DNA from 2 places in the Bradyrhizobium sp. WYCCWR 13022 genome. Region 2 is predicted to be linked to the other one. Evidence: riboswitches for the same ligand, from Rfam matches in the RefSeq annotation. Region 2 holds a riboswitch; the other holds the start of a gene.
What was found. A riboswitch is a leader RNA that binds a small molecule or an ion and turns the genes downstream of it on or off. The one in region 2 is predicted to bind glycine.
Positions count from the first base shown of each region.

Region 1: it holds a riboswitch for glycine, as region 2 does, so the genes downstream of both, gcvT (glycine cleavage system aminomethyltransferase GcvT) here and QY049_RS00130 (D-amino acid dehydrogenase) in region 2, are expected to answer to the same signal.

Region 1 covers NZ_JAUIZJ010000001.1:148,817-164,132, forward strand. Annotated here, with positions in the region: gene QY049_RS00775 (TrmJ/YjtD family RNA methyltransferase) at 1-46, opposite strand, end outside; gene QY049_RS00780 (NADP-dependent isocitrate dehydrogenase) at 387-1,601, shown strand; gene QY049_RS00785 (cyclic nucleotide-gated ion channel) at 1,815-3,041, opposite strand; gene alaS (alanine--tRNA ligase) at 3,048-5,741, opposite strand; glycine riboswitch at 5,976-6,064, shown strand; gene gcvT (glycine cleavage system aminomethyltransferase GcvT) at 6,228-7,376, shown strand; gene gcvH (glycine cleavage system protein GcvH) at 7,386-7,754, shown strand; gene gcvP (aminomethyl-transferring glycine dehydrogenase) at 7,914-10,778, shown strand; gene QY049_RS00810 (hypothetical protein) at 10,907-11,815, opposite strand; gene recA (recombinase RecA) at 12,015-13,103, opposite strand; gene QY049_RS00820 (hypothetical protein) at 13,624-13,785, opposite strand; gene QY049_RS00825 (hypothetical protein) at 14,346-14,480, shown strand.
Region 2 covers NZ_JAUIZJ010000001.1:11,959-27,274, forward strand. Annotated here, with positions in the region: gene cysE (serine O-acetyltransferase) at 1-543, opposite strand, end outside; gene QY049_RS00075 (hypothetical protein) at 820-2,196, shown strand; gene QY049_RS00080 (alpha/beta fold hydrolase) at 2,182-2,937, opposite strand; gene QY049_RS00085 (hypothetical protein) at 2,973-4,109, opposite strand; gene QY049_RS00090 (zinc-finger domain-containing protein) at 4,429-4,674, shown strand; gene QY049_RS00095 (FAD-dependent monooxygenase) at 4,694-5,896, shown strand; gene QY049_RS00100 (twin-arginine translocation pathway signal) at 5,893-6,303, opposite strand; tRNA gene QY049_RS00105 (tRNA-Leu) at 6,476-6,564, shown strand; gene QY049_RS00110 (multidrug effflux MFS transporter) at 7,250-8,500, shown strand; gene QY049_RS00115 (hypothetical protein) at 8,555-8,695, shown strand; gene QY049_RS00120 (ABC transporter substrate-binding protein) at 8,815-10,425, opposite strand; gene QY049_RS00125 (M20/M25/M40 family metallo-hydrolase) at 10,693-11,823, shown strand; glycine riboswitch at 11,987-12,090, shown strand; glycine riboswitch at 12,094-12,206, shown strand; gene QY049_RS00130 (D-amino acid dehydrogenase) at 12,275-13,576, shown strand; gene QY049_RS00135 (ABC transporter permease) at 13,757-14,698, shown strand; gene QY049_RS00140 (ABC transporter permease) at 14,718-15,316, shown strand, end outside.

The DNA of each region.
Region 1 (15,316 bases), 140 kb from region 2:
GACCGTCCAGCGACAGGCCTGCCTTGCTCTTGTCAGTCCCCGACATCTCGTTTCGCTTTCACTCTGGTCGTCCAAGGCCTTGGCGGGGCACTCTTCAGGAATTGATTCAAGGCCGGCCGCCGACCGGGCTGCCGTGTCCGCCAGTCGTTTGCCTGTCCTGACGAAATTCTCAAGGGAAATAACGACTTGGATTCAGCTTTTGAATCTCGCCCGAAACCTGAACCCGGTCCCTGCCACGGTAGCCGGCAGCGCCCCCCATCTGTGGAAGCTGGGTGAGCTAAAAGTGCATAATCACTTGGCTTTCGCCCGCCACGGTCCGGTGCTAAGAGGCGGCGGATATTCAACTTGGCGCCTCTAGCGCCGATCCCAAGAGGGCTGCACCGATCATGGCAAAAATCAAGGTATCCAATCCCGTCGTCGAACTCGATGGCGACGAGATGACCCGGATCATCTGGCAGTACATCAAGGACAAGCTGATCAACCCGTTCCTGGATGTCGAGCTGCAGTATTTCGACCTGGGCATGGAGTACCGCGACCACACCAACGATCAGGTGACCATCGACGCCGCCGAGGCGATCAAGAAGGTCGGCGTCGGCGTCAAGTGCGCCACCATCACCCCCGACGAGGCCCGGGTGAAGGAGTTCAACCTCAAGCAGATGTGGAAGTCGCCGAACGGCACCATCCGCAACATCCTCGGCGGCTGCATCTTCCGCGAGCCCATCATCTGCAAGAACGTGCCGCGCCTGGTTCCCGGCTGGACCAAGCCGATCATCATCGGCCGCCACGCCTATGGCGACCAGTACCGCGCCACCGACATCAAGTTCCCGGGCAAGGGCACCCTCTCGCTGAAGTTCGTCGGCGAGGACGGCACCGTCATCGAGAAGGAAGTGTTCAAGGCTCCGGGCGCCGGCGTCGCCATGGAGATGTACAATCTCGACGATTCCATCATCGACTTCGCCCGCGCTTCCTTCAACTACGGCCTGCTGCGCAACTATCCGGTCTATCTCTCGACCAAGAACACGATCCTCAAGGTCTATGACGGCCGCTTCAAGGACATCTTCCAGGAGATCTTCGACGCCGAGTTCAAGAAGGAGTTCGACGCCAAGGGCCTGACCTACGAGCACCGTCTGATCGACGACATGGTCGCCTCGGCGCTGAAATGGTCGGGCGGCTATGTCTGGGCCTGCAAGAACTACGATGGAGACGTGCAGTCGGACACGGTCGCGCAGGGCTACGGCTCGCTCGGCCTGATGACCTCGGTCCTGCTCACGCCCGACGGCAAGACCGTCGAAGCGGAAGCTGCCCACGGCACGGTGACCCGTCACTACCGCGAGCACCAGAAGGGCAAGGAGACCTCGACCAACTCGATCGCGTCGATCTTCGCCTGGACCCGTGGCCTCGCCCACCGCGCCAAGCTCGACAACAACGCCGAGCTGGCGAAGTTCGCCTCGACGCTGGAGAAGGTCTGCGTCGACACGGTCGAGGAAGGCTACATGACCAAGGACCTCGCGCTCCTGGTCGGCGCCGACCAGCGCTGGCTGTCGACCACCGGCTTCCTCGACAAGGTCGCTGACAACCTCGTGAAGGCGATGGCAGCTTAAGCTGCCATCTGCATTTTCGCCCGACTGGGCCAGACATCATCACGGGCCGCGCCGAAGCGCGGCCCGTTGCTTTTGAGAGCCGTTGCGGACAGATGCGACCATGTCGTGCACCGGGCGCAACGGCTGCCGACATCCCCTGGCTGAAGCAGGCGGGCGAGTTCAAGAGCGCGCCCTACTCGGCCGAGTATGTCGTCCTGAAGAAAGGCTGAGCGCTCAGCGGTCGGTGCCCTCGCGCTCGGCCTGCGCCAGCTCTGCCGCCGCGAGATCGCCGGTCTCTTCCAGCCGTGCGCGCGCCGTCTCCTGAACGTGCGCGGCGAGCATCGGCATGCGCGCGATCAGGGCGTGAAAGTCCTGGGCGTCGAGCAGCAGCAGCCGCGTCTTGCGCGTCGCGGTCACCGTGCCGCTGCGCTTGGTCTTGTGCAGCAGTGCGATCTCGCCGAAGAAGGTACCGTCACCGAGCCGCACATGCTGGCTCGGCAGCGCGATCTCGACCTCGCCGGCGGTGATGAAATACATCGACGAGGCCGCATCGCCCCGGCGCACGAGGATCTCGCCCTGCTCGATCGTGCGCGCGCGCAGCAGCCGCATGATGTCGGCGATTTCGCCCGCCGACAGATGCGAGAACAGCGGCACCCGCGCCAGCATGCCCCAGGTGACGACGAAATCCCGCCGCCTCACCTCTTCGGCAAAGGCGCTCGAGATGATCGCCACCGGCAGCGCGATCATGGCGAAACCGCTGATGATCGCGAACACCGAGACGAACTTGCCGAGCGGCGTCACCGGCACGACGTCGCCATAGCCGACGGTGCCGAGCGTCACGATCGCCCACCACATCGCCTGCGGGATGGTGCCGAGCTTGTCCGGCTGCACGTCGCGCTCGATGGCGTAGAGCAGCGAGGCGAAGGTGAGCACCGCGCCGATCAGGATGACGACGCAGCCGATCAGCGCCCTCCGCTCGGCGTGCACGGCGGCGAGCAGCGAGCGCATCGCCGGCGAGTAGCGGATCAGCTTGAAGAACGGCAGCACGCCGAGCGCGGCCAGCGTCGCGTGCCGGCCCATCATCAGGACGATCGCGGCGGGCAGGAACGCCATGAGGTCGATGATGCCGAGCGCCGAGAACGCATAGCCGAGCCGGTCGGCGAGCGGCGAGCCGTTGCGCGGCGTGTGGCCCGCCACGGTCCAGAGCCGCGCGGCATATTCCAGCGCGAACACGATGACGCAGAGGATGGTGATGCCGGAGAACAGCGCGTCGAATTGCGCATCGAGTTGCGGCACCGACGCGAGGATCATCGCGGCAACGTCGAGCACGATGACGCCAATGATGATCCGAATGAAGCGCGATCCGACCGAGTAGGCCAGCGGATCGTGCTCCAGCAATTCGTAGAGGCGATCCCTCAAGTCGGGATCGCGAAGCCCAATTCCTCGCGGAACGAGGCGCATGGCGATTTACGCGCCTGCCGCTTTTTGTTCGAGGACGGCTTTTTCGATCGCCGCCAGCGCGTCCGTCGCCTTGGCGCCGTCGGGGCCGCCGGCCTGCGCCATGTCGGGACGGCCACCGCCGCCCTTGCCGCCGAGCGCTTCGGAGGCGACGCGCACCAAATTCACGGCGTTGAAGCGCGCGGTGAGATCGGCGGTGACGCCGACCACGATTCCGGCCTTGCCGTCCTCGGTGACGCCGACGATCGCGACCACGCCGGAGCCGATCTGCTTCTTGGCCTCGTCGGCGAGGCTCTTGAGATCCTTCATCTCGATGCCCTGGACCGCGCGCGCCATCAGCTTGACGCCGCCGACCTCGCGCACGCCGGAGGCTGCGCTGTTCCCGGCGGACGCACCGCCGCCCATCGCGAGCTTCTTGCGGGCGTCGGAGAGCTCGCGCTCGAGCTTCTTGCGCTCCTCCATCAGCGCCGTGATGCGCGCCGGGACGTCGTCCAGCGAGGTGCGAAGCTCGCTCGCCGCGGTTTTCGCCAGCGCCATGGTGTCGTTGGCGTGCTTGCGCGCGTAATTTCCAGTGAGCGCCTCGATGCGGCGGACGCCGGAGGCGACCGCGCTCTCGCCGGTCAGCGTGATCAGGCCGATATCGCCGGTGCGCCGCACATGGGTGCCGCCGCAGAGTTCGACCGACCAGCCGAGCGCGTTGGCGCCGCGCTCGCGCGCGGTCTTGCCCATCGAGACGACGCGAACCTCGTCGCCATACTTCTCACCGAAAAGCGCACGCGCGCCCGCCTCGCGGGCCTCGTCAACGCCCATGACGCGGGTCGTGACCTCGTCGTTCTCCAGCACCACGTCGTTGGCGATGTCCTCGACGCGGGCGAGTTCCTCCGCCGTGATCGGCTTCGGATGCACGAAGTCGAAGCGCAGCCGGTCCGGCGCCACCATCGAGCCGCGCTGGGCGATGTGGTCGCCGAGCACCTGGCGCAGCGCCTCGTGGATGAGATGCGTCGCCGAGTGATGCGCGCGGATCGACGAGCGCCTGGAATGATCGACCTCGAGCTGCAGCGCGGTTCCGACCTTCAGCTCGCCGCTCTCGACGGTGCCGACATGCACGAAGAAATCGCCGAGCTTCTTCTGCGTGTCGGTGACGCGGAACCTGATGCCGCCCTCGCCCGTCAACACGCCGGTGTCACCGACCTGGCCGCCTGATTCCGCATAGAACGGCGTCTGGTTCAGCAGAAGCGCGCCGGTGTCGCCGGCCTTGAGGCCGGCCACTTCCGCACCATCCTTCACCAGCGCCGAGACCACGCCTTCGGCGCTCTCGGTCTCGTAGCCCAGAAATTCGGTGGCCCCGAGCTTCTCGCGCAGCGGGAACCAGATCGCCTCGGAAGCCGCCTCGCCCGAGCCCTTCCAGGACTCGCGCGCCTTGGCCTTCTGCCGCTCCATCGCGTCGGTGAACGCAGCCTGGTCGACACCGATGCCGCGCGACTTCAGCGCGTCCTGCGTCAGGTCCAGCGGAAAACCATACGTGTCGTACAGCGTGAAGGCGACGTCGCCGTCGAACATGTCGCCCTTCTTCAAGGAAGCGCTCTTCTCATCCAGGATCGCCAAGCCGCGCGACAGAGTCTTGCGGAAGCGGGTCTCTTCCAGCCGCAGCGTTTCCTCGATCAAATTCTCCGCGCGCATCAAGTCGGGATAGGCCTGGCCCATCTCGCGGACCAGCGCCCAGACCAGCCGGTGCATCAGCGGCTCCTTGGCGCCCAGCAGCTGCGCATGGCGCATCGCGCGGCGCATGATCCGGCGCAGCACATAGCCGCGGCCCTCGTTCGAGGGCAGCACGCCGTCCGCAACGAGGAAGGCGGAGGAGCGCAGATGATCGGCGATGACGCGGAAAGAGGCCACAGTCTGCTCGTTCGGCCCGCTGCCGAGCGCGGACGACGTCGCGTCGATCAGATGACGGAACAGGTCGGTCTCGAACACGCTGTCGACGCCCTGCATGATGCAGGCCATGCGCTCGAGGCCCATGCCGGTGTCGATCGAGGGACGCGGCAGGTCGACGCGTTCCTCCTTCGTCACCTGCTCATATTGCATGAACACGAGATTCCAGAATTCGAGGAAGCGGTCGCCGTCCTCTTCCGGCGAGCCGGGAGGGCCGCCCCAGATATGGTCGCCGCGGTCGATGAAGATCTCCGAGCACGGGCCGCACGGGCCGGTGTCACCCATCGCCCAGAAATTGTCCGACGTCGGGATGCGGATGATGCGGTCGTCGGTGAAGCCGGCGATCTTCTTCCAGAGCCCGTGCGCCTCGTCGTCGGTATGGTAGACGGTGACGAGCAGCTTGTCCTTCTTCAGCCCGAAATCCTTGGTGATGAGCTTCCAGGCCAGCTCGATCGCGCGCTCCTTGAAATAGTCGCCGAACGAGAAGTTGCCGAGCATCTCGAAGAAGGTGAGATGGCGCGCGGTGTAGCCGACATTGTCGAGGTCGTTGTGCTTGCCGCCGGCACGCACGCATTTCTGCGACGTGGTGGCGCGCTGGTAGGGCCGCTTCTCGACGCCGGTGAAGACGTTCTTGAACTGCACCATGCCGGCATTGGTGAACATCAACGTCGGATCGTTGCGCGGCACCAATGGCGAGGACGACACGATCTCGTGGCCGTTCTCGGCAAAGAAGTTCAAAAAGGTCGACCTGATCTCGTTGACGCCGCTCATGTTCATCCAATCGGGTGTGCTTGGACCCGCTCATCCGCCATCCAAACCGGTGATTTGGGCTGATATCTGCGGGCCAAAGCGCTTTTAGACAAGGCCAGCTTCGCTGTCCAGAAACTGTGCAAGCAGATCAGAGGGTTGCCGCATCAGCGTAATCCCGTCGCAATCCCTTTGGAAAGCCGCAATCCGCGCGTTGACAGGCTTGGCCGGGCTGTGGTCTGTACCCATCTGTATCGTACGGCCACGACGGGAGAGACCGGCTTCATTGCCGGCGCCGAAGGAGCAACCGCCCCGGAAACTCTCAGGCAAAAGGACCGCGTGGCTTTGACGACATCTGGAAAGAGGCGCCGACGGGCAAAGACCTTTTGAGAAGGGTTGGCCCGGACCAGCGTCCGCCGACGGGATAATACTCTCAGGCACAGCGACAGATGGGGCTTCGACTGGTTGCCTCCGGGGAATCGTCCCTGGGGAACCGCCGAGGGCCCCGTGATGCTTGCGCGCGACGACGAAGACTCCCTGAAACGTACCCCCCTTCACGACCTTCATTTGTCGCTCGGCGGCAAGATGGTGCCGTTCGCCGGCTATGACATGCCCGTGCAGTACCCCGCCGGGGTCCTCAAAGAGCACCTCCAAACCCGCAGCTCGGCCGGCCTGTTCGACGTCTCCCATATGGGCCAGATCGCGCTCCGGCCGAAATCCGGCAAGGTCGAGGACGCCGCCCGCGCACTGGAGCGACTGGTCCCGCAGGACATCGTGGCGATCGCGCCGGGACGGCAGCGCTACGCCCAGTTCACCAACGCCGATGGCGGCATTCTCGACGATCTCATGGTCGCCAATTTCGGCGATCATCTGTTCCTGGTGGTCAACGCCGCCTGCAAGGCCGCGGACGAGGCGCATCTGCGCGCCAATCTCTCCGATGCCTGCATCATCGATTCGCTCGCGGACCGCGCGCTGATCGCGTTGCAGGGCCCGAAGGCGGAAGCCGCGCTGGCGAAATTGTGTGCAGAGGCACCGTCCATGAAGTTCATGGATGCCGGCCCGCGCAATGTTGCCGGCCTCGCCTGTTTCGTCTCGCGCTCGGGCTACACCGGCGAGGATGGATTCGAGATTTCGGTGCCAGCCAGCGACGCCGAGCGTCTCGCCAAGACGCTGCTGGAAAACCCCGATGTGATGCCGATCGGCCTTGGGGCCCGTGACAGCCTGCGACTGGAAGCCGGGCTCTGCCTCTACGGCCACGACATCGACGCTGAGACCACGCCGGTCGAGGCTGCGCTGGAATGGTCGGTGCAGAAGAGCCGCCGCACCGGTGGCGCCCGCGCCGGCGGCTTTCCCGGCGCCGAAAAAATCCTTGCCCATTTCGACAACGGCGCGTCCCGCCGCCGCGTCGGCCTGCTCGCCCAGGGCCGCGCCCCGGTGCGCGAGGGCGCGGTGCTGTTTGCAGATGGCGCAGGCGGCGAGCCGATCGGAAAGGTCACCTCCGGCGGCTTCGGCCCGAGCCTGAACGCGCCTGTGGCGATGGGCTACGTGCCGACGAGCCTGAGCGCACTCGACACAAAACTCTTTGCGGAGGTGCGCGGCCAACGTCTGCCGCTCGCCGTCGCCGCCATGCCCTTCGTGAAAAACACCTACAAACGCTGAGGATCGACAATGACCACGACGCTGTACACTTCCGACCACGAATGGCTGGCGATCGACGGCGAAGTCGCCACCGTCGGGATCACCGATTACGCGCAGTCGCAGCTCGGCGACGTCGTGTTCGTCGAGCTGCCCAAGGTCGGCCGCACCCTGAAGAAGGCCGAAGCTGCCGCCGTCGTGGAATCGGTCAAGGCCGCCTCCGACGTCTACGCACCGATCTCGGGCGAAGTGCTCGAGACCAACGATGCGCTCGCCGCCGAGCCCGCGCTGGTGAACTCGGACGCGCAAGCCGCGGCCTGGTTCTTCAAGATCAGGATTGCCGACAAGAGCGAGCTTGGCGGCCTGATGGATGAAGCCGCCTACAAGGCGCACACGGCATGAAGATATGAGCCGCACCGTCTCAACATACTCACTGTCATCGCCCGCGAAGGCGGGCGATCCAGTACGCCGCGGCCCATCGGCCCTAGCCGAAGCGGCTGCGTGTACTGGATGCCCCGCCTTCGCGGGGCATGACAGCAACTCCTAAAGCGAGGACCCATGATGACCGCGCACCGCAAATCCAATGGCGACACCACCGCCTTCGTTCGCCGCCACATCGGCCCCTCGGCGCGCGATGTCACCGCCATGCTGGAGACTGTCGGCGCCAAGAGCGTCGACGCATTGATGGCGGAAACCCTGCCCGCCTCGATCCGGCAGGCAGCACCGCTCGATCTCGGCAAGCCGCTGAGCGAGACCGAGGCGATCGCGCACATGGCCGAGCTCGCGCGGCAGAACCAGGTCTTCACCTCGCTGATCGGCCAAGGCTATTCCGGCACGATCCTGCCGGCGGTGATCCAGCGCAACATCCTGGAGAACCCGGCCTGGTACACGGCCTATACGCCCTATCAGCCCGAGATCAGCCAGGGCCGGCTGGAAGCGCTGTTCAACTTCCAGACCATGATCTGCGATCTCACCGGGCTCGACGTGGCCAACGCCTCGCTGCTCGATGAGGCGACCGCCGCGGCCGAAGCCATGGCGCTCGCCGAACGGCACTCGCAGGTGAAGGCGCAAGCCTTCTTCGTCGACAAGGACGTGCATCCACAGACGCTGGCTGTGATGCGCACCCGCGCCGAGCCGCTCGGCTGGACTCTGGTCGTCGGCGATCCCCTCACCGATCTCGACAAGACGGACGTGCTCGGCGCGTTGCTGCAATATCCCGGCTCTTCAGGCGCGGTGCGCGACCTCCGGCCTGCAATCGCGGCGCTGAAGGCCAAGGGCGCACTCGCGATCGTCGCTGCCGATCTGCTGGCGCTGACCGTGCTCGCCTCGCCCGGCGAGCTCGGTGCCGACATCGCGATCGGATCGGCGCAGCGCTTCGGCGTGCCGATGGGCTATGGCGGACCGCACGCCGCCTATATGGCGGTGCGCGATGCGCTGAAGCGCTCGCTGCCCGGCCGCATCGTCGGCCTCAGCGTCGACTCGCGCGGCGCCCCGGCCTATCGCCTCGCGCTGCAGACCCGCGAGCAGCACATCCGCCGCGAGAAGGCGACTTCCAACATCTGCACCGCGCAGGTACTGCTTGCCGTGATCGCCGCGATGTATGCGACCTATCATGGCCCCGAGGGGCTGGCGCAGATCGCGCGCACCGTGCATCGCCGCACCGCCGTGCTCGCCGCGGGCCTGCGCAAGCTCGGCTTCGCGCCGCAGTCGGAGACTTTCTTCGACACGATCAGCGTCGATGCCGGCGCCAAGCGCGCCGAGATCGTCGCGCGCGCTGCCGCCGAGAAGATCAATCTCGGTGTCGGCGAAGCGAGCTTGCGCATCGCGTTCGACGAGACCACGACACCTGCAACGGTCGAAGCCGTCTGGCGTGCGTTCGGCGGCCAGCTCTCCTACGCCGAGATCGACGCGACCACGCGCGAGGCGCTGCCGGAGGCGCTGAAGCGCACCACCGCGTACCTCACCCATCCCGTATTCCACGCGCATCGCTCGGAAACCGAGATGCTGCGCTACATGCGCAAGCTCAGCGACCGCGACCTCGCGCTCGACCGTGCAATGATCCCGCTCGGCTCCTGCACCATGAAGCTGAACGCGACGACAGAGATGATGCCGCTGACCTGGCCGGAATTCGGCTCCCTGCATCCGTTCGCCCCGCGCGAGCAGGCCGCCGGCTATCACGCGCTGTTCGCGCGGCTCGAAAAATGGCTGTGCGACATCACCGGCTATGACGCGATCTCGCTGCAGCCGAACTCGGGCGCGCAAGGCGAATATGCCGGCCTGCTCGCGATCCGCGGCTATCACGCCGCGCGTGGAGAAAGCCACCGCAAGATCTGCCTGATCCCCTCCTCGGCCCACGGCACCAACCCGGCCTCGGCCGCCATGGTCGGCATGGACGTGGTGGTTGTGTCTTGCGAGAAGAACGGCGACGTCGACGTCAACGATCTCCGCGCCAAGGCGGAAAAGCATTCGAACGATCTCGCCGCTGTGATGATCACCTATCCCTCGACCCACGGCGTGTTCGAGGAGCACATCCGCGAGATCTGCGATATCGTCCATGGCCATGGTGGCCAGGTCTATCTCGACGGCGCCAATCTCAACGCGCAGGTCGGCCTCAGCAGGCCCGGCGATTACGGCGCCGATGTCAGCCATCTCAACCTGCACAAGACCTTCTGCATCCCGCATGGCGGCGGCGGCCCCGGCATGGGCCCGATCGGCGTCAAGGCGCATCTCGCGCCGTTCCTCCCCGGTCATCCCGCGACCAACGGCGACGCGCGGGTCGGCCCGGTCTCGGCCGCGCCGTTCGGTTCGGCCTCGATCCTGACTATCTCCTACATCTACATCCTGATGATGGGCGGCGAAGGCCTGAAGCGCGCGACCGAGATCGCGATCCTCAACGCCAATTACATCGCAGCAAGGCTCGATCCGCACTTTCCGGTGCTCTACAAGAACGGGAAGGGCCGCGTCGCGCATGAATGCATCGTCGATCCCCGCCCGCTGAAGACGACATCTGGCGTCACCGTCGACGACATCGCGAAACGCCTGATCGATTACGGCTTCCATGCCCCGACCATGAGCTTCCCGGTGCCCGGCACGCTGATGATCGAACCGACCGAGTCGGAATCCAAGGCGGAGCTGGATCGCTTCTGCGATGCCATGATCGCGATCCGGAAAGAGATCGCCGAGGTCGAGGCCGGCCGCTTCAAGATCGAAGCCTCGCCGCTGCGCCACGCCCCGCACACCGTGCACGACATTGCGGACGACGATTGGAAGCGCGCCTACGCCCGCAGCGAGGGCTACTTCCCCGATGGCGTCTCTCGCACCGACAAATACTGGTGCCCGGTCGGGCGCGTCGACAACGTCTATGGCGATCGCAACCTGGTGTGCTCCTGCCCGCCGGTGAGCAATTACGCGGAAGCCGCGGAGTAAGCCACGACGGAGGTCTCGTAGGGTGGGCATAGCGACGCGCGCCCACCACCTCCGGATGACGTGAAAGATCGTGGGCACGGCGCTCGCGCGCCTTTGCCCTCTCTATAGCTACGGCACCGACTGCGCCTCTAGGGCGCGACCAACAATCGGCTCTCGCGATCCCACCTCCAGAGCCGTTCATTGGTCAGAAGCGTGCCGCCCCTCCAGCGGTGGATCGGGTTGTGCTGGAGGAAATCCTGGTCTCCCGCCAGCACCGCCTTCCCGAGATCAGTGAGCGACATGCGGGATTGCTTGTACCGTGCGTGACGGATCGCATCGTCGTGCCGAGCTCCCAAATCCTCGGGGTCGATCGTACGCAGTTCGTCGCCCAGACCGGCCACTGCCGGCTTGGGGCCGAGTGCGAGCCCCTCCAGCAGCGACCCCAGTTCGAATTCGCCAAACACGTACGTGCCCCGCAGTGAACGCAGATGAAACAGGGCGTTCGTGTTCGCGTACCCTCGGGCAAGCATCTCCAGAAATCGCATCTCGCTCGCACCAAGACCGCTCAGGGGCGACGGTAGCTCTCCCAACAGCCGTTGCCATGCCGATCGCAGCATCAACAGGGCGCTTAGATCGCTGTGAAGTACATTCGCACAGGCTTCAGGCGTCGGCGCGCGATACGCTTGCCAAGCCATTCCAGCGGTCTGGAGTTCTCGGGCCTGAACATCCACCATACGAATGTGCGATGCGGACGCTTCGGAGACTTTCTCTCGCACATCGAACAGATCGAATGCGACCAAGCGCAGTCCGAGTTTTTTAAGCAGCTCAGGGTAACAGGCGAGATGGTCGAGCAGCCAGATCAGCTGCAGTTGATCGTCTGGACTCGGGTCGAACCAAAGCTCAATCTCGTCATGGCGCTCGCAAAAATCGGCGAACGGTAACTTCCTAAGTTCCTTGAACTTGGAGGGCCATTTTGGACCCCAATCCGACCAGTGATCGCCCGGCTTGAGCGTCCCCTGCGCCCCGAAATAGGCTGCGAAATACTCCGGCGAAGGCAACGGCCCACATGAACCGGAAAAAGAAGAGAACGACGATCTCGGCCAGTTTCGATTTGGCGAGATCGGCGCCGGCCACACCGGTCAAGATCAGACGCTTCATCACCCCCCGATCACTCCAACACAAAAGAAACGGGCACTGACGACGTCGGCAACTCAACGTCCTCAGCGCCCGCTTCTCGCGAAAACTTGTACTCGAGGCTTACTCGTCCGCGGGCTCGTCGCCGTCGGCGTCGCTCTCGGGCGTGCCGGCCAAAATCTGCTCGGAGATCAGGCCGGAGTTCTGGCGGATCGCGGTCTCGATCTTGGCGGTAATGTCGGGGTTGGACTTCAAAAACGCTTTCGAGTTCTCGCGGCCCTGGCCGAGGCGCTGGCTGTCATAGGAGAACCAGGCGCCTGATTTCTCGACGATGCCGGCCTTGACGCCGAGATCGAGGATCTCGCCCATCTTGGAGACGCCCTCGCCGTACATGATGTCGAACTCGACCTGCTTGAAGGGCGGTGCCAGCTTGTTCTTCACCACCTTCACACGCGTCGTGTTGCCGACCACTTCGTCGCGCTCCTTGATCGCGCCGATACGGCGGATGTCGAGGCGGACGGAGGCATAGAACTTCAGCGCGTTGCCGCCGGTCGTGGTTTCGGGCGATCCGTACATCACACCGATCTTCATGCGGATCTGGTTGATGAAGATCACCATGGTGTTGGACTTGTTGATCGAGGCGGTCAGCTTGCGCAGCGCCTGGCTCATCAACCGCGCTTGAAGACCCGGCAGTGCATCGCCCATCTCGCCTTCGAGCTCGGCCTTCGGCACCAGCGCCGCGACCGAATCGACCACCAGCACATCCACCGCACCCGAGCGCACCAGCGTGTCGCAGATTTCCAGCGCCTGCTCGCCGGTGTCGGGTTGCGAGATCAGGAGCTCGTCGATGTTGACCCCGAGCTTGCGGGCATAGACCGGGTCGAGCGCGTGCTCGGCGTCGATGAAGGCGCAAATGCCGCCCTTCTTCTGGGCTTCCGCCACGGTATGCAGCGCCAGGGTGGTCTTGCCCGACGATTCCGGCCCGTAGATCTCGACGATACGCCCCTTGGGCAGGCCGCCGATGCCGAGCGCGATGTCCAGCCCCAGCGAGCCCGACGAGACCGCCTCGATGTCCATCGAACGGTCGTTCTTGCCGAGCTTCATCACCGAGCCCTTGCCGAACTGGCGCTCGATCTGGGAGAGCGCGGCAGCCAGAGCTTTACTCTTGTCCATGGAAGATCCTTCGACGATACGCAGGGCAGTGGCGGACATTGGGTCGTGCTCCTTATGGCGAGGATTCGCGTGTGGGACAAACGGTTGGGCGGGCGGCTCGTCGATAAAACCAATGTACACCATCTGTTCTTTGTTCGCAATATGTTCTTTGCGGTAGGCGGGTGCTGTCCGTATTTGACCCCAAGTGTCCTAAGTTGAATTTTGCAGGTCCTAGTTCGCCAATTAGGAACAAGTGTTCACTTTGATACTTAAGCCGTCTCCACATGCGAAAGGTAACTGAGGGTGGCGGCAAACAAATTGGACAGATTGGGTATGTTGGCCCTCGCGATCACGGTAGTGGGCCTCGGCACTCTTATTGCCAGCACCGCCATGCTCATGATCCGGTAAGGGCGCCTCAGTTGGGGCCCATAAACTGGCACAAGTTGCATAGACGGCAGCCCGCTACCGGAAGATACTGTCCTTATGGGCAATGATCTTTGGTACAAGGCGTTTGTGATCACGGCCGGTTCTGTGCCGGTGATCCTGTCTGCCATTGCTATCTTCATGCACTAGGGCCGCCTCAGTTGGCGGCCTCTTCCTTTTTAGGCTCTGGCGCTTTCTCCGGGAGAAGCGACTTCATTGCCGCTAGGCGATCAATCACCTTTTGCACGCCAGCTTGATCGTACAGGAGCGCAGCTAGCTCTAGACGATCATCCTTTATCGCAATCGAAGATTCGCTCACGCCCTTCTCTCCCACCCAGCTAATCACAACGCTTTGTCGGCCGCTGGTAGCAGGCATCTGCGGTGGCGGAGTGTGGACCGGAATGTTCCTTGGGGCGCTCGTACTCAGATAAGGCCACCTCGGAATGAAGCCCGCCCCTAGGCGGGCTTTTTGTGTGACTTTTGGAGCGTCCTAATCCGCCTCTGCGGGTGTCGCGTTGAACCTTTGGGCGCCCTGCACAGACACACAGGATCGGGATTTTACAATCTCCCTCCCGGGGCTGGAAAGGCCGCCGCCTGCGCTGGTTTTAAGCGGGCGGCGTTTTTGCTTTCTGTAACCAAAAGGCCCCAATCCGGGGCTGGCGAGATTGGGGCCTTGCGCTGGTTCATGTGACCCCGATGAGGGAGACCACCGGCAGCAAACTCGCAAGGCGAGCATTCGTTCCAGTGTCCTAACTTGAAACTGTGGGAGAGCACCAGAATTTGGGTACCGTCCGTATTCCACCCTTGGTGTCCTAAGAAGAAATTCGGAGTGTCCTATTTAGAATTTCGCAACCAAACGGTCGGATGCTCTTCGGCATTGTGCCTAAGGTCTTTTTCGCCATCGTGATTGCACTCGGCAGCCTCGTCGCGGCGGACCGGCACTATGCATATGGCGCCTACACCGACGCAGCCTTTGGGATGCTGCGCCACATCCGCTATTCATTCGGATGGTAGGGCCGCCGCAGTTGGCGGCGAAAGGCCCCGGCCGCGATGAGACGGCCGAGGCCCTCCCGGGTTGCAATAAGCAATACTGAAATCGCATAACCAGCCCCGGGCTTGGAAAACTATCGCGCGATCGATGAAGCGCCACTGATCTAGCTCAATGCAGAGCGTCCTAATTCCCTGGGGGAACGGGGGCGCCGCAATGGGGAATCGGATCATGACGGAAGACACGCTGCACGATGCCGTCAGGCGCAGTTCCTGATCGAGGCGGCGCTCGAGGAGACGGTGAAGTTCGAGCGCAGGGAAAGCGAGTTCCGCAAGAGGGACCGCGCCGAGCGCGCCGCCGATCTCCGCCTGCCGCCGGACGAGATCAAGGTGCGCCAGGGGAAACGCCAGCCGAAACAGGCTGCCGGCTACTGTGCATGGGGTTGTTTTCGTCGGCTTTGGCGGCGCGGGCCGCCTGAGCCTCGCTACATCAGCGCCAGCAGCACGATGCCGATCACCAACACCACGAAGCCAGCCGCCGTCGCGGCGGCGAATGACCGCTCTACCTTGTCCATGATGCCACCCCGCTGTCGGCGCGCCACGTATCCCCCATGGCTTCGCCGTGCCCGCAAAGTGTCGCCAACGGATGTGTCTGAAGTTGTGCAGCCGGATGTCTGAATTGGGACGTCACAGCGGCCCTCAACGCGTCCGCGAGCCACGCATGAGCCTGCGTAAGGCGCCCGTCAGCCGAATGCTCTAGCCTCGGCTTGCCCGGTGGACCAACACCGGGTCTCCATACCCAGTCGACCTCGCTCGACCCCGAGCGGGGTCTTCTGTTCCCGGCGGCCAGATCGGCTTGTTGC
Region 2 (15,316 bases):
GTCCTCGATGACGGCGGTCTCGCCGCAGACGAAGCCGGTGGCATGGTCGAGGAAGATGCCGCGGCCGATGCGCGCGGCGGGATTGATGTCGGTCTGGAATACCGCGGAGGCGCGGCTCTGCAGGTAATATGCAAAGTCCTTGCGGCCCTTCAGATAGAGCCAGTGCGCGAGGCGATGGGTCTGAATCGCATGAAAGCCCTTGAAGTAGAGCAAGGGATCGATGAAGCGCGAGGTCGCGGGATCGCGGTCGTAGACGGCGACGAGATCGGCGCGGAAGGCATTGCCCAAATCAGGATCGTCGCGCAGCGCTTCGTCATAGGTCTGGCGCACCAGGTCGCCCGAGAGCGCAGAATGATCGAGCCGGTCGGCGACGCGGTGGATCACCGAATCCTCGAGGCGGCTGTGATGCAGCACCGTCGAATAGATGAAGGTCGCAAGCTCGGGCTCGCGGTGGACGATGTCCTCGGCTTCGCCGCGGATCCGGTCCCAGATCGGATCGAGCGTTGCGAGCTTTCCTCCCGGATTGACCTGATGCACTGCCATGGAATCTGCTCTTTCGAATGGGCTGGTTTTGTTGGCTCTATAGCACAGTGTAGACGACAAAGTCCTGACGGGCTTGCCTGAGAGTGAACAGCGCCTTGCCCGCGAAAGCATGCCAACGCGTTGAAACACAACGGGTTCTTCCGGCGTCCCCAGGCGGCAAGGTCGGCTTGAAATGGTCAGAGTTCCGCCAAATTCAAGCCGGGCGGCGTCAAACTATTGGTGAATTTCGTCCCGACCAGTATTGCGGGCATGGTCCGGCAGAGGACGGGAACAGCTTTGAGCATCACCACCGATCAATTGCGCGCGCGCGCCGCGGGTACCTTTTGGCTGCGGCTGGCGGCGGTGACCCTGCCCCTCCTCATGATCGCGCCCGCGTTCTGGAACGGCTATCCGCTGTTGCAATGGGATACCGGCGGCTATCTGGCGCGCTGGTACGAAGGCTATCTCGTCCCCAGCCGCTCCACCGTGTTCGGCCTCTATCTGCACTATGGCGAAGGTTTCGGCTTCTGGACCAACCTCGCGGTCCAGTCGCTGGCGACGCTGTGGCTGTTGCAGCTGACGCTGCGCGTGCTCTCGATGATGCAGACATTCCGCTTCGTCGCCATCAGCCTGCTGCTGATCCTGTCGACGGCGTTGCCGTGGCTCGCCAGCATGCTGCTGACCGACATCTTTGCCGGACTGTCGGTGCTGTCGCTGTTCCTGCTGATCGTCGGTGGCGATCGCCTCTCCGGGCTCGAGAAGGGCGCGCTGTTCGTCTTCACCGCCTTTGCCGCCGCGACCCACAGCGCCACGCTCGGCGTGCTGTTCGGGCTCTGCGCCGCCGGCTGGATGATGCGGCCATTGCTTGGGCCTCGCCTGCCGATTGCCGGATTGACCCAGGCGAGCCTGACGATCGTCGCCGGCAGCTTGATGCTGGTGTCGGCCAACCACGCGCTGTCGGGCGAATGGGCCTGGACACCCGGCGGCACCGGCGTTGCCTTCGGCCGCATGATGCAGGACGGCATCGTCGCACGTTTTCTCAACGATCATTGCCCGCACGAAAACTTCAAGCTCTGTCCCTATCGCAACGAATTGCCCGCGACCGCCGACGAATTCCTCTGGGGCAAGAGCGTGTTCAACGAGCTCGGCCGCTTCCACGGACTGAACGACGAGATGGGCACCATCGTCGAGCGGTCGCTCGCCGACTATCCGGCCTGGCAGGCCGGCGCGGCGCTGCGGGCGATGGGCCAGCAATTGCTGCACGTGGCGACCGGCGAAGGCGCCAGCGTCTGGATCCCGCACACCTACGGCATCATCGAGCGCTACATCCCGGCGCAGGTCGCGCCGATGCGCGCAGCGCGCCAGCAGCATTGGGGTCTCAATTTCGACTACGTCAACTGGCTGCACGTGCCGGTGGCGCTGCTCTCGATGCTGGGGCTGCTCGTGCTGCTCGGACACGCCCTCGCCCATCGCCGGCTCGACGATCTGACGTTGCTGGCCGCGACCGTGACGCTGGCCCTGCTCGGCAACGCCTTCATCTGCGGCGTGATCTCCGGGCCGCACGACCGTTACGGCGCGCGCATGGTGTGGGTCGCGACCTTCGTGGTGCTGATGGCGCTGTTTCGCTCGGTCGGAGACGAAGAAGCCGCGGACGAGACCTCAGCCGCGGCGTGAGAGGAAGTCGAGCACGCCCGATTTGTAGACCTTGTCGCCGACCGCGCGCATGTGATCGCGGCCTGGAATATCCAGCACTTCCGATCCGGGAATGATCGCGCCGAGCGCACTGGCGGAGCCCGCGACGTCGTCGGTCGAGCCGACCGCGATCAGCACCGGCACGTCGATGCGCGCGGCTTCCTGCTCGGTCATGAGATCGCGCGTGCCGCGCAGGCAGGCGGCGAGCGCTCGGCGGTCGGAACGGGTCTGATCGGCGAAGGCGCGAAAGGTGCGCCCGACAGGATCGGTGACGTCGTCGAGCGAGGGCGCCTCCAGCGCCTCGGCGACGTTCTCGCCGGGCCCGGTGCCCTCGATCAGGCCGCCGATGCCGATGCCGCCGAGGATCGCCGAGCGCAGGCGCTGCGGCTCGTTCAGGCCGAGCCACGCGGCCATCCGCCCGCCCATCGAATAGCCCATGATGTCGGCCTGCGGGATGGCGAGATGGTCCATCAGCGCGAGCACGTCGCCGGCCATGGTGGGGATCGAGTACTGCGCGGCCTCGTAGAGCTTTGCGCTGTCGCCATGGCCGCGATTGTCCAGCGCAATGACGCGGCGGCCGTTCTTGCGCAGCTCCGAGACCCAGGTCGGATAGACCCAGTTCACGTTCTTGCTCGAGGCGAAGCCGTGCACCAGGATGATCGGGTCGCCCTCGCCTTCGTCGAGATAGGCAATTTCAACGGCGCCGTTGTGAAAGCTCGGCATCAGCAGTTCCGGGAATGTTGTGGGGACGATTGATCTTAGGCCGTGGCGGTCGAATTCGCCAGAGCGGCTTCGGCCGCGAGCTGCGCCCGGCGGAGCCGCCGGGCCCGCCTGCGATCGCACCAGCCTTGCGTCAGGCGCTCGGTGGTCGCCTTGATCGAGGCCAGCAGGCCGAACAGCGTCAACGCCGCACCGAGCAGCCACAGCGCAAGGTCGAACGCGCCGCCGACCAGCAGCAGCGCGCCACGGCCGAACAGCTTCAGGATCGCGCGCGTCTTGCTCCCTTGCGCTTCCGCAAGCCGCGCCGCGCGCGCGACGTCCTTGGGCCCTTCGGCGATGCGCAGCGTGTCCATGGCGCCGCGCGTGCCTGATTTCCCGGCCACGCGCATGACGTCCTTGCCGAGCCGCACCAGCGCGCCCGCTTTCTCGACGCGGAACGCGGCCTTGATCGCATTCACGGTCGCGCCCGGCCGCAGCACCGAGCCCGAGGCGACCGCGTTCTGCAGCATCGGCGTGTCCACCACCTCGCGCGCGGACCGGCCGGCCCATTCGGCGAGACCTTCGCCGAGCCGTCCGACCTTGCGGGCATCCTTCACCAGCGTCAGCCCGGCGCGTACAGGCGCGGCACCGCCGGCGGACACGTAGGTCACCGCCGTCACCGCGAGGCCCGCGGTGGCGAGACCGAGCACGAGGCGATCGGTATCCTCGCCCATGGCGAGATGCTTGCCCTCGCGCACGACGTCCCTGACGTCGCCGATCACGAAGAGATCGCCGGCGACCGTGCCCGACAGGCTCGCGACATCGTCGGCATTGCCGGTGACGAGACCGGTGGCAAAGCGCCTGGCGAAGTGCGAGGTGGAATGTTCCGCTTTGACGGCATCGCCGACCCGGCTGAGGAGGTCGTCGGGCAGCGCGATGTTGCGATCACGCGCGAGCGTGACGAAGCTGTCGGCGAGATCGGCGTCACCGGCACCAAGCGCGGCCTCGATATTGTCCTGGACCAGGCGGTCGTTGTTCGCGAGGGCCGCGTCGAGCTCGAGCTCGGACAGCGCCGCCGGATCGTCCTTCGCGGCGAGGACAGCGCCGGCCTGCCGGGCATGCGGCACTACCTGCGCGAGCACAACGCTGCATGCAGCAATTCCTGCCAAAGCTGAGCTGATTCGCAGCCACTTCATGCTGAAAGCCTGGACATTCGCGAAATCTTTTGCGTCGGCCGTTCGCGCCCGATGGTTGGTCTTTCGTCGCAATTCCGCGTGTCCACAGACATAGTATGCCAAAATTGCGACACAACGTCCCCGACGAAAGAAGGGCTTCTCTGAGGCGACAAGATTGTGTCGAATTTGCATGAGCAAATGAGCATGGGGCAATTGCGATCCTTTCGGTTCCACCGGGCTAGCAATCAACTGCACCCATCAGTATGGTCCGCCGCGTCGATAATATGCCGCGTCACTGCTGATTGTGTCTGCCGCCATTGCCACTCCAGGATGAACTACGATGTCCGACCATGTCGTCCCGCACTTCCATAACGATGCCGGTGTCCCCGTCATCGAGATCGGCTCGCAAGAGTTCATGTGCGTGGGCGCCAATCCTCCGTTCGACCATCCGCACGTGTTCCTGGACCTCGGCAACGACAACGAGATCATCTGCCCGTACTGCTCGACGCTGTACCGCTTTGCCGCCGACCTGAAAGCTGGCGAAGCCCGCCCCCCCGAATGCGTGCTGAAGGACAAGGTGGCCTGACCGCTTCCTTGGGTCAGGGGTGGCCCTCCCGCGAACGATCGTCATAGCCGGTGCCGGAATCGGAGGACTGACGGCTGCGCTTGCGCTCGCGCGGCGCGGTTTTCGCATCGTCGTGCTGGAGAAGGCCGAGCGTCTCGAGGAAGTCGGCGCCGGCCTGCAACTTTCCCCCAACGCCAGCCGCGTGCTGGTCGAGCTTGGCCTTACCGAGCGGCTCAGGCTGCGCGCCGTCGTCCCGGACGCGGTCTCGATCATGAGCGCGCGCGCCGGCGGCGAGCTGTTGCGGATGCCGCTCGGCGAAGCTGCGTCCGCGCGCGCCGGCGCCCCCTATTGGGTGGTGCATCGTGCCGACCTGCAATCGGCGCTATCGGGCGCGGTCGCCGACCATCCCGATATCGACCTGAAGCTGGGCGCGACCTTCGAGGATGTCGCCGCCCATGCCAAGGGACTGACCGTGGTCCATCGCAGCGGGACGATCCGCCGCAGCGATCTCGCCAGCGCCCTGATCGGCGCCGACGGCATCTGGTCGACGGTCCGCCAGCATCTGTTCCCCGAGGTGCAGCCGCGCTTCTCCGGCCTGATCGCCTGGCGCGGCACGCTCGATGCGACGCAGCTGCCGAAGGATCTGACCGCGCGGCGGGTGCAGCTCTGGATGGGCCCGAACGCCCATCTCGTCGCCTATCCGATCGCAGGCGGCCGGCAGCTCAACGTCGTGGCGGTGCTGCCGGGCACCTGGAACAGGCCGGGCTGGAGCACGCCGGGCGATCCTTCCGAGGTGATGGAGGCCTTCGCCGCGCCGGGCTGGCCGGCGACGGCGCGGATGATGCTGGCCGCCGTCGACAGCTGGCGCAAATGGGCGCTGTTCGGCGTGCCCGAAGGCTGCCCGTGGAGCAAGGGCCCGATCGCGCTGCTCGGCGATGCCGTGCACGCGATGCTGCCGTTCGCCGCGCAAGGCGCCGGCATGGCGATCGAGGATGCCGCCGTGCTGGCCCGGCACCTGAGCCTCGAGGCCGCCGAGGACGCAAGCGGCGTCGCCGCGGCGCTCAAGCAATACGGCCTGCTGCGTCAGGCCCGTGTCAGGAAGGTACAGCGGACCGCGCGGCAGCAGGGTCGCATCTATCATCTCGGCGGCCCGTTCGCGATCGCGCGCGATCTTGCGATACGTGCGCTCGGGCCGGAGCGCATGCTGGCGCGACAGGACTGGATCTACGGCTGGCGCGCTTAGCGCTTCGGAGCCGGCTTGATGTCCGGCCGCTGCGGCGTCGAAGACGCCGGCGTCGCGTCAGGCGGCGTTTCCCGGCACCTGTTGCGGCGCCACGCGTCTTCCGCCATCTGCGCCGAGCCTCGGACCGCGACGTAGTCGTTGCGATAGGCAAGTTCGGACACGACGGCACCGCCGGTCCCGGTCTCCGCCTTGTCCATCAGCTTCTGCAATTCCGTGGTGCGCGCCGCGAGCGCCTTGCGCTCGCCCTCGAGCTGCTTGCAGTCGTACAATTCGTATTTGGCGGGATCGGCAAAAGCGGGGGCGATCGTCTCGCTCACGCCGGCGCAGCCGGACAGCGCGAAGCCGGCCGCAACCAGCGCGGCAACCGCACAACAGGCGCGGACGGAAGAGGAGAGCGAAGCAGGCATGGGCGGAAAAATAGTCCCCGTGAATTGAGAATGCCTAAAGCAGGGCCAGATGTCGGGATTGAGGCTTTGCCTTGTGCCGCCGGCTCGCTTAAGGAAGAACCCCCTGTCCGGTGCGAAAGCGCCAATTCCAGACGGCCGGACGGGACTTAAGTGTTTGATCCCGTTGGATCAAGCGGGCATGGCGAAATTGGTAGACGCAAGGGACTTAAAATCCCTCGGCTCGCAAGAGCTGTGCCGGTTCGACCCCGGCTGCCCGCACCAACGCATGACGCCCCGGAGCTGAGAGGGCCTGCGCGGCAAGATGCCGGACCACGCCGTCGAGGTCATGCCTTGTCGATTTAGCTACGCCCGCACGATGTTGGCCGCACCCGACTGAATTGAGCGCACTGCGAGGCGGAAGGCGAGCTCGAGATTGGGAGCAGAGACATCGTGAAGGAGAAGGCCTTGTCGTCGTGACAACGGAGAAGCTGCGATTCTGCCTTACGGCAGTGCGAGCCGAGTTATGAGCGCACTGCTTCAAAGAACCGAAGCAGTAAGACGAGGACCGCTTTGATTTCATTCCAAACGATTGCGACAAGCGCGAAGGACGCAGGGTCCTTGACGACGGCAGCCGCTCCGAGCGCAATCAATGCCGCGAAGACCACCAGCGCGAAAAGGATGCGTGTCCAATGTGGCGCTGGAAAATCGCGGACCGTTACCGGCGGAAGCAGCGGCCAGCCGCGCACTTATGGCGATTGCCGATAGCGGACAATGCAAAACACATGATCATCGGCGCTCGACCCGGTCGAGCAGGCCGGTCGTGCGAGCCGATCTCAGGCTTTTCGGCTCGTGACGTCTTCACCATTTGTTGTCCGTCCCCGGCCCCGCCGGACAGCCATCCCGAAACATGGGTTGTGCAATGCAGCATGGGCCTTAGATTTAGCCTCTGAAATCAGAGGTGAGCTGCTTGTCCGACGTCAATGCCGACGACTGGGTGTCCTCCGGACACCGCCCCATGGGTTTTCCCGAATTCGTTGTCGTGATCGCGTCCATCATGGCGCTGAATCCGCTCGCGATGGACATGATGCTGCCGGCACTGCCCAACATCGGGGCGGCCTTCGGCATTCCCAACGCCAACCATCTCCAGCTCGTGCTGTCGACCTTCCTGATCGGCTTCGGCGCAGGGCAGTTCATCATGGGCCCGTTGTCCGACCGGTTCGGACGCCGGCCGGTGCTGCTCGGCGGCATGGCGGTCTATGCCGTGGCGAGCGTGCTCGCGGTCGCCGCGCCCTCGTTCGAGACGCTGCTGCTCGCCCGCGCGCTGCAAGGTCTCGGCACCTCGGCGACGCGCGTGATCGCAACCTCGATCGTGCGCGACTGCTATGCCGGCCGCCGCATGGCGAGCGTGATGTCGCTTGCCATGATGATTTTCATCGCGGTGCCCGTGATCGCGCCCTCGTTCGGACAGGCGGTGCTACTGGTCACGCATTGGCGCGGCATCTTCGTCGTGCTGATGTTCTACGGCATCATCGCGCTGGCCTGGAGCGTGTGGCGGCTTCCGGAGACGCTGCCCGAGACGGAGCGCAGGTCGCTCGCGCCTGCCGACGTGCTCTCGGCCTTCCGCCAGACCGTCACCAACCGCCAGACCATCGGCTATGCGACCGCCGCGGGCAGCGTGATGGGCGCGCTATTTTCCTATGTGTTCTCCGCGCAGCAGGTGTTCACCGGCATCTATCATCTCGGCCATTATTTCCCCCTCGCCTTCGCCGCAATCGCGGCCGGCACCGCCGTCGCCGGCTTCCTCAACGCGAAACTGGTGGGGCGGCTCGGCATGCGCGTGATCTCGCACGGCGCGCTGACGCTCTATGCCGCGGTGGCCGGCGTGATGCTGCTGACCGAGATTCTCGGCGTGCTGCCGCTGCCCCTGTTCATGGTGCTGTCGGCGCTGATGATGTTCTCGTTCGGGATGATGGTCGCCAATTTCACCGCGCTCGCGATGGAGCCGCAGGGCCACATCGCCGGCACCGCCTCCTCGCTCTACGGCTCGATCACGACTCTGATCGGCATCGTCGTCGGCACGGCGATCGGCCAGAGCTTCGATGGCACGCTGCTGCCGTTCTCGGTCGGCTTCTTCCTGTCGACGCTTGCGGCGCTCGCGATCGTGCTGGTCGTGGAGAAGGGGCGGCTGTTCAAGCCGCATCATCGCCCGATCGTGTGAGGAACTTCAAAGCCCTCTTCATGTTGTCTTGCAGCAATTCGAGAGATGGACTCAATGGAACCACAGCACCGCAACGAAGCGCGCAAGCCGGACCGTCAGCAGGCTGAGCGATCGGCGTCTTCAGCCGAGCACGCCGCCGTCAATCCGCCTTTTGCAAGCGAAGGGCTCGAGCAGGTTCGCGACAGCCACTGCTGAGGCGCCGCTCCCGCCTTCACCGAAACAGGAATACCGAACGACAACGGCGCCGCTGATGACAGCGGCGCCGCGTGATGTCATGGCGAAGGGTGCCGGAAGCCCCCTTCCCTTGTTCCGTCTTACTCTGACTTGTCGACGTTCCAGAAGATCGGAGTCGCCGGACCGTCGAGCACGCCGGTGAGCGACTTCCGCCAGGCGCTCGGCGCCAGATACTGGCCGAGCGGGATGTAAATCACCTGGTCATAGGCTTCCTTCTGGATCTCGGAGGCGATCTTCTTCTGATCGTCGAGCGAGGCCGCGCGGACGAACTCGTCCTTGAGCTTCTCGATCTTGGCATCTTCCGCCCAGCCGAACCAGCCGCCGTTCTTGCCCCGTCCGCCGATCGATACGTTGGCGACCGGGTTCATCACGTCGGCGGCAACCCAGTTGGTGAAGAACATGTTCCAACCGCCCTCCTTCACCGGCTTCTGGCCGGCACGCCGGCTCACGACGGTCTGCCAGTCGGTCGCCTGAAGGTCGACCTTGAAGCCAGCCTCACGGAGCAATTGCGCCGCGACGACCGGCTGGGCCTTCAAGGTGGTGACATCGCCGGGCGCCATGATCGCGATCGGCGTTCCGTCGTAGCCGGACTCGGCGAGCAGCTTCTTGGCCTCTGCCATGCCGCCGCCCTTCACCAGAGTCTCGCCACCTGCATCGCTCGCAAAGGGCGTATCGCAAACGAAATAGGCGCCGCAGAGCTTGTAGTACTTGGGATTGCCGACGAGCGCGTCGAGCACGTCCTTCTGGTTCATCGCCAGGAGCGCAGCGCGGCGAATCTTCGGATTGTCGAACGGCGGCAGCAGGAAGTTCATGCGGCCGAGCGTCTGGAAGCCGAACTTGTTCAGGACCTCGACCTTGAGGTCGCTGTTCCCTTCCAGCACCGGAAGCAGATCCCACGGCGGGTTTTCCATGAAGTCGATGTCGCCCGACTGCAGCGCGTTGACCGCCGTCTGCGCGTCCGGCATGGTGATCCATTCGACACGGTCGACCTTGACGACCTTGCCGCCGGCGGTCCAGCTCGCCGGTTCCTTGCGCGGCACGTAATCGGTGTTCTTGGCATAGACCGACTTCACGCCTGGCTGGAATTCACTCTGCACGAACTTGAAGGGACCGGAGCCGATCTGCTCGGCCATCTGCTTGCCCGCCGGCGTTTCGGCGAGCCGCTTCGGCATCATGAACGGTACCAGCGAGGACGGTTTGCCGATCGATTCAAGCACCAGCCCATAGGGCTCCTTCAGCTTCAGCACGATCGTCTTGGCGTCTGGCGCCTCGATGCTGGCGGTGAAGTCCATGAGCTTCTGGCCCATGCCGTCGTTCTTGCCCCAGCGCTTCAGCGATGCGACGCAATCCTCGCCGGTCACCGGCGCGCCGTCATGCCACTTCAGTCCGTCGCGCAGCGTGAAGGTGTAGGTCAGCTTGTCGTCGGAGACCTTCCAGTCCGCCATCTGCGGCTGAACCTTGAACGTCGAATCGGTCGAAAGCAGGGTGTCGTAGACCATGTAGCCGTGGTCGCGCGTGATGTAGGCGGTGGTGAAGCCCGGATCGATGATGCGCAGGTCCGAATGCATCACAGCCGTGATGGTCTTGCCGCTGGCGGCCGACGCGTTCGGCGGCAACACGGACGCAAACGCAAGCGCCGTCGGCGCGACACCCGCAATCTTGAGAAGCTTGCGGCGCGAAATCTTGGACATATAAGTTTCTCCTGACGTGAAACTGTTCAAAGGCAGGTTCTTGGTTGAGCATCAGGTTCGTTTCTTGGGCGAACTAACCTCATGCAATGCCTTTATCTTTCGAGACTTGCAGACAGTCTTGAGCGCGTCAATCCGGTTTCGGTGCAGCCCATGGCATCGCATCCACGGGCTCCACAAAGATCGGTTTGGCTCTACAACATTCTCCGCTTGTCCCGTCCCGCGCCAATGCAATGCGCGTTCCACCTTCCAAGCTCGAGAGACATTGAGATGAATCCAGCCAATCTTCCCTTCGATTCCGAGGCGATGCTCGAGGGCTTGCGCACCTGGGTGGAATGCGAAAGCCCGACCTGGGACGCCGGTGCCGTCAACCGCATGCTCGATATTGCGGCGCGCGATATGGCCATCATGGGTGCGACGATCGAACGCATCGCCGGCCGTCAGGGCTTTGGCGGCGTCATCCGCGCGCGTTTCCCGCATCCCAAGCAGGGCGAACCGGGCATCCTGATCGCCGGGCACATGGATACCGTCCACCCGACCGGCACTATCGAGAAGCTGAAATGGCGCCGTGAGGGCAACAAATGCTACGGCCCCGGCGTCTACGACATGAAGGGCGGCAACTATCTCTCGCTGGAAGCGATCCGGCAGCTTGCGCGCGCCTCCTTCACCACGCCGCTGCCGATTACCATCCTGTTCACGCCCGACGAGGAAGTCGGCACGCCCTCGACACGCGACATCATCGAAGCAGAAGCTGCCCGCAACAAATATGTGCTGGTGCCCGAGCCCGGCCGTGCCGACAACGGCGTCACCACCGGACGTTACGCCATCGCGCGCTTCAATCTTGAAGCGACGGGACGACCGAGTCACGCCGGCGCGACGTTGTCGGCGGGACGCTCGGCGATCCGCGAGATGGCGCGGCAAATTCTCGCGATCGACGCGATGACGACGGAGGATTGCACCTTCTCGGTCGGCGTCGTGCATGGCGGGCAGTGGGTCAACTGTGTCGCGACGACCGCGACCGGCGAAGCGCTCTCGATGGCCAAGCGCCAGGCCGATCTCGACCGCGGCGTCGAACGCATGCTGGCACTCTCGGGCACCACCAACGACGTCATCTTCAAGGTGACGCGCGGCGTGACGCGGCCGGTTTGGGAGCCGGATGCCGGCACCATGGCGCTGTATGAAAAGGCACGCGGCATCGCCAAATCTCTCGGCGCGGAATTACCGCATGCAAGCTCGGGCGGCGGCTCCGACGGCAACTTCACCGGCGCGATGGGCATCCCGACGCTCGACGGCCTCGGCGTGCGCGGCGGCAATGGCCACACGCTCGAGGAATTCATCGAGGTCGACAGCCTGGTCGAGCGCGGTCGCCTGATGGCGGGGCTGCTGGCGACGCTTGAGTAGCAAGTCGGTCATGCCGGGATGGTCCGTCTCGAGATTCCGGGTTGCGCCGCGCGCCCCCGGAATGACTCGATCCATCAACCTCGCACTGCACAATGCGTTTGCAGTCGCGGATGAAATTTAGCCTTGTCTAAAAATGAGGCGCATCGTACTGCTCGATGGTCCACGCGACGATGCGGGAGAGATCGCAACGAAGGCATCAGCTTTCGTTGCGGCGCCGACGGAGCAACCGCCCCGGAAACTCTCAGGCAAAAGGACTGTATCGTCAGGACGATCTGGAGAGAGGCGGCACGATTTGACTATCGTGGCGTCCACCGAAGGGGATAGTCCGAGGTCGACCTTCCGAGGTCCGCATCGGATCAAGCTCTCAGGTAACCGTGACAGATGGGGCGCCGCCAACGGCTTTCGGGCCGGCGGTCAGCCATCTCTAACTCACGGGAGCCCCTAACTCATCATGACTCATATCGCCATCATCGGCGCCGGCATCACCGGCGTAACGACCGCCTATGCCCTGCTCGAACGCGGCTTTGAGGTGACGGTGCTCGACAAGCACCGTTATGCCGCGATGGAGACCTCGTTCGCGAACGGCGGACAGCTCTCTGCCAGCAATGCCGAAGTGTGGAACAGCACCGCGACGATCCTCAAGGGCCTGCGCTGGATGTTCCGGCGCGATGCGCCGCTGCTGATGAACCCGCGGCCGAACTGGCACAAATATTCGTGGATGAGCGAGTTCGTCGCCGCAATCGGCAACTACCGTGCGAACACGATTCTGACCACGCGGCTCGCCATCGAAGCCCGCAAGCACCTGTTCGAGATCGCGACGCGCGAAGGCATCGACTTCGATCTCGAGCGCCGCGGCATCCTCCACATCTATCACGACAAGAAGGACTTTGAATCCGGCCTGCAAGTCAACGCGCTGCTGCAGGAGGGCGGCCTCGATCGCCGCCCTGTGACAACGGAAGAAATTCGCACGATCGAGCCGACCCTGCGCAAGGAGTATTACGGCGGTTTCTACACGCCGTCGGACGCGACCGGCGATATCCACAAATTCACGCGCGGCCTTGCGGAGGCTTGCAAGCGTCGCGGCGCGACCTTCATCCACGAAGCCAACATCGATTCCATCGCGCAAGCCGGCGGCGGCTTTGTCATCGGTTGGGCTGATCTCTCGGCAAGCGACGCTGCCGCTTCTGCGCGCGGCATGCTGAAGGCGGACGGCGTCGTGGTCTGTGCCGGCGTTGCCAGCCGTCACTTTGCGGCGATGCTCGACGAGCGCGTCAACGTCTATCCGGTGAAGGGCTATTCGATCACGGTGCAGCTCGACTCCGCCGAAAGCCGCGACGCGACGCCGACGGTCAGCCTGCTCGACGAAGCCGCCAAGATCGTCACCAGCCGGCTCGGCGCCGATCGCTTTCGTGTCGCCGGCACCGCCGAGTTCAACGACTTCAACCGCGACATCCGCGCCGATCGCGTGCAGCCGCTGATCGACTGGGTGCGCAGCAATTTCCCCGATGTCGAGACCTCGCGCGTCGTGCCCTGGGCTGGCTTGCGACCGATGATGCCGAACATGATGCCAGTGGTGCGTGCAGGCCGGATGCCGGGCGTGTTCTTCAACACCGGCCACGGCCATCTCGGCTGGACCCTGTCGGCCGCAACCGCGCAGATGATTGCGGGAACCATCGACGGCTGGCGCGGGCTCAACGCACCGCGATCGGCCCCCTCACTTGCGGTTGAGCAAGAGCTGCGTCGTGCATCCTGAGTGGTCGCAAATCACTGCGGGGCGGCCCTTGCGACCGCCCTGCCCTTGGCACACAATTTGCCCCGAGAGAACGGCTCTCCGGCCGTCTCTTCCAGCCCGAGTGACAGGCGCGCATGATAGACACGACCGAATCCACGGGCGCCTCTCGGCCCCCTCAATTCCGCAGCCGGAGATAGGTGCATGCTAGGTTATCTCATTCGCCGCGTTCTGGCCGCGGTGCCCGTGATGGGCGTCGTCGCGCTGTTCGTGTTCCTGCTGCTGCGGCTGACACCTGGCGATCCCGCCGCGATCCTCGCCGGCGACAACGCGACGCCGGAGCGTCTGGAGCGCATCCGCACCTCGCTCGGCCTCAACGAGCCGTTGATCGTGCAGTTCATCACCTGGGTGAACAAGCTGCTGCACGGCGACCTCGGGACCTCGCTGATCTCCAATCTCCCGGTCATGAAGATGATCGGCCAGCGCGTCGAGCCGTCGATCTCGATCGCGCTGTCGACCATCATCCTCGCCGTCATCGTCGCCGTGCCGCTCGGCGTCATCGCGGCCTGGAAGCATGGCACCTGGATCGACCGCTTCGTGATGGGACTCTCCGTGCTCGGCTTCTCCGTGCCGGTGTTCGTGGTCGGCTACGTCCTGATCCAGGTCTTCGCCATCGACCTGCGCTGGGTGCCGGTGCAGGGCTTCAAGAGCATCTCGGCCGGCTTCGGCCCCTTCTTCGAGCGCATCATCCTGCCGACCTGCGCGCTCTCCTTCATCTACATCGCGCTGATCGCGCGCATGACCCGCGCGGCGATGCTCGACGTGCTCGGCGAAGACTACGTGCGGACCGCGCGCGCCAAGGGCATCAACGAGGTCGCGGTGATGATGCGGCACGCGCTGCGCAACGCCGCCGTGCCCGTGATCACCGTGATCGGCACCGGCTTTGCGCTGCTGATCTCCGGCGTCGTCGTCACCGAGAGCGTGTTCAACATCCCCGGCATCGGCCGCCTCACCGTGGACGCGGTGCTGGCGCGCGACTATCCGGTGATCCAGGCGATGATCCTGCTGACCTCGCTGATCTACGTCGTCGTCAATCTCCTGATCGACGTCGCCTACACGCTGCTCGATCCGCGAATCCGGTACTGAGGCAAGGACACGAACAACAATGACCGTCGACAGCCTTCCCCAGTCCTCCATTCCGATCACCTCGCCGCTGCGGCCGAAGCTCGGATTCCTCACCTCGACGCCGATCATCGCGGTCGCCACCATCCTGCTGGCGCTGATCGTGGCGGTCTCGATCCTGGCGCCGCTGATCGCGCCGCATGATCCGATCCAGCTCGCGCCATCGCAGCGGCTGAAGCCGGCGTCGGCACAATTTCTGCTCGGCACCGACGCCTATGGCCGTGACCTGTTGTCGCGCGTCATCTATGGCGGGCGCATCTCGCTGCTGATCGGCATCGGCTCGGCGATCCTGTCGATCGCCATCGGCCTCGCCATCGGCCTCGTCTCCGGCTTCTTCAAGCTGGTCGATTCCGTGCTGATGCGCGTCATGGACGGCCTGATGGCGATGCCGAGCATTCTGCTCGCGATCGCCGTGGTGTCGCTGTCAGGCGCCAGCATCTGGACCGTCATGGTCGCGATCACCATTCCTGAAATCCCGCGCGTTGCGCGGCTGGTGCGCTCGGTCGTGCTGTCCGCGCGCGAAGAACCCTATGTGGAAGCCGCTATCTCGGTCGGATCGTCGCTGCCGAAGATCATGTGGCG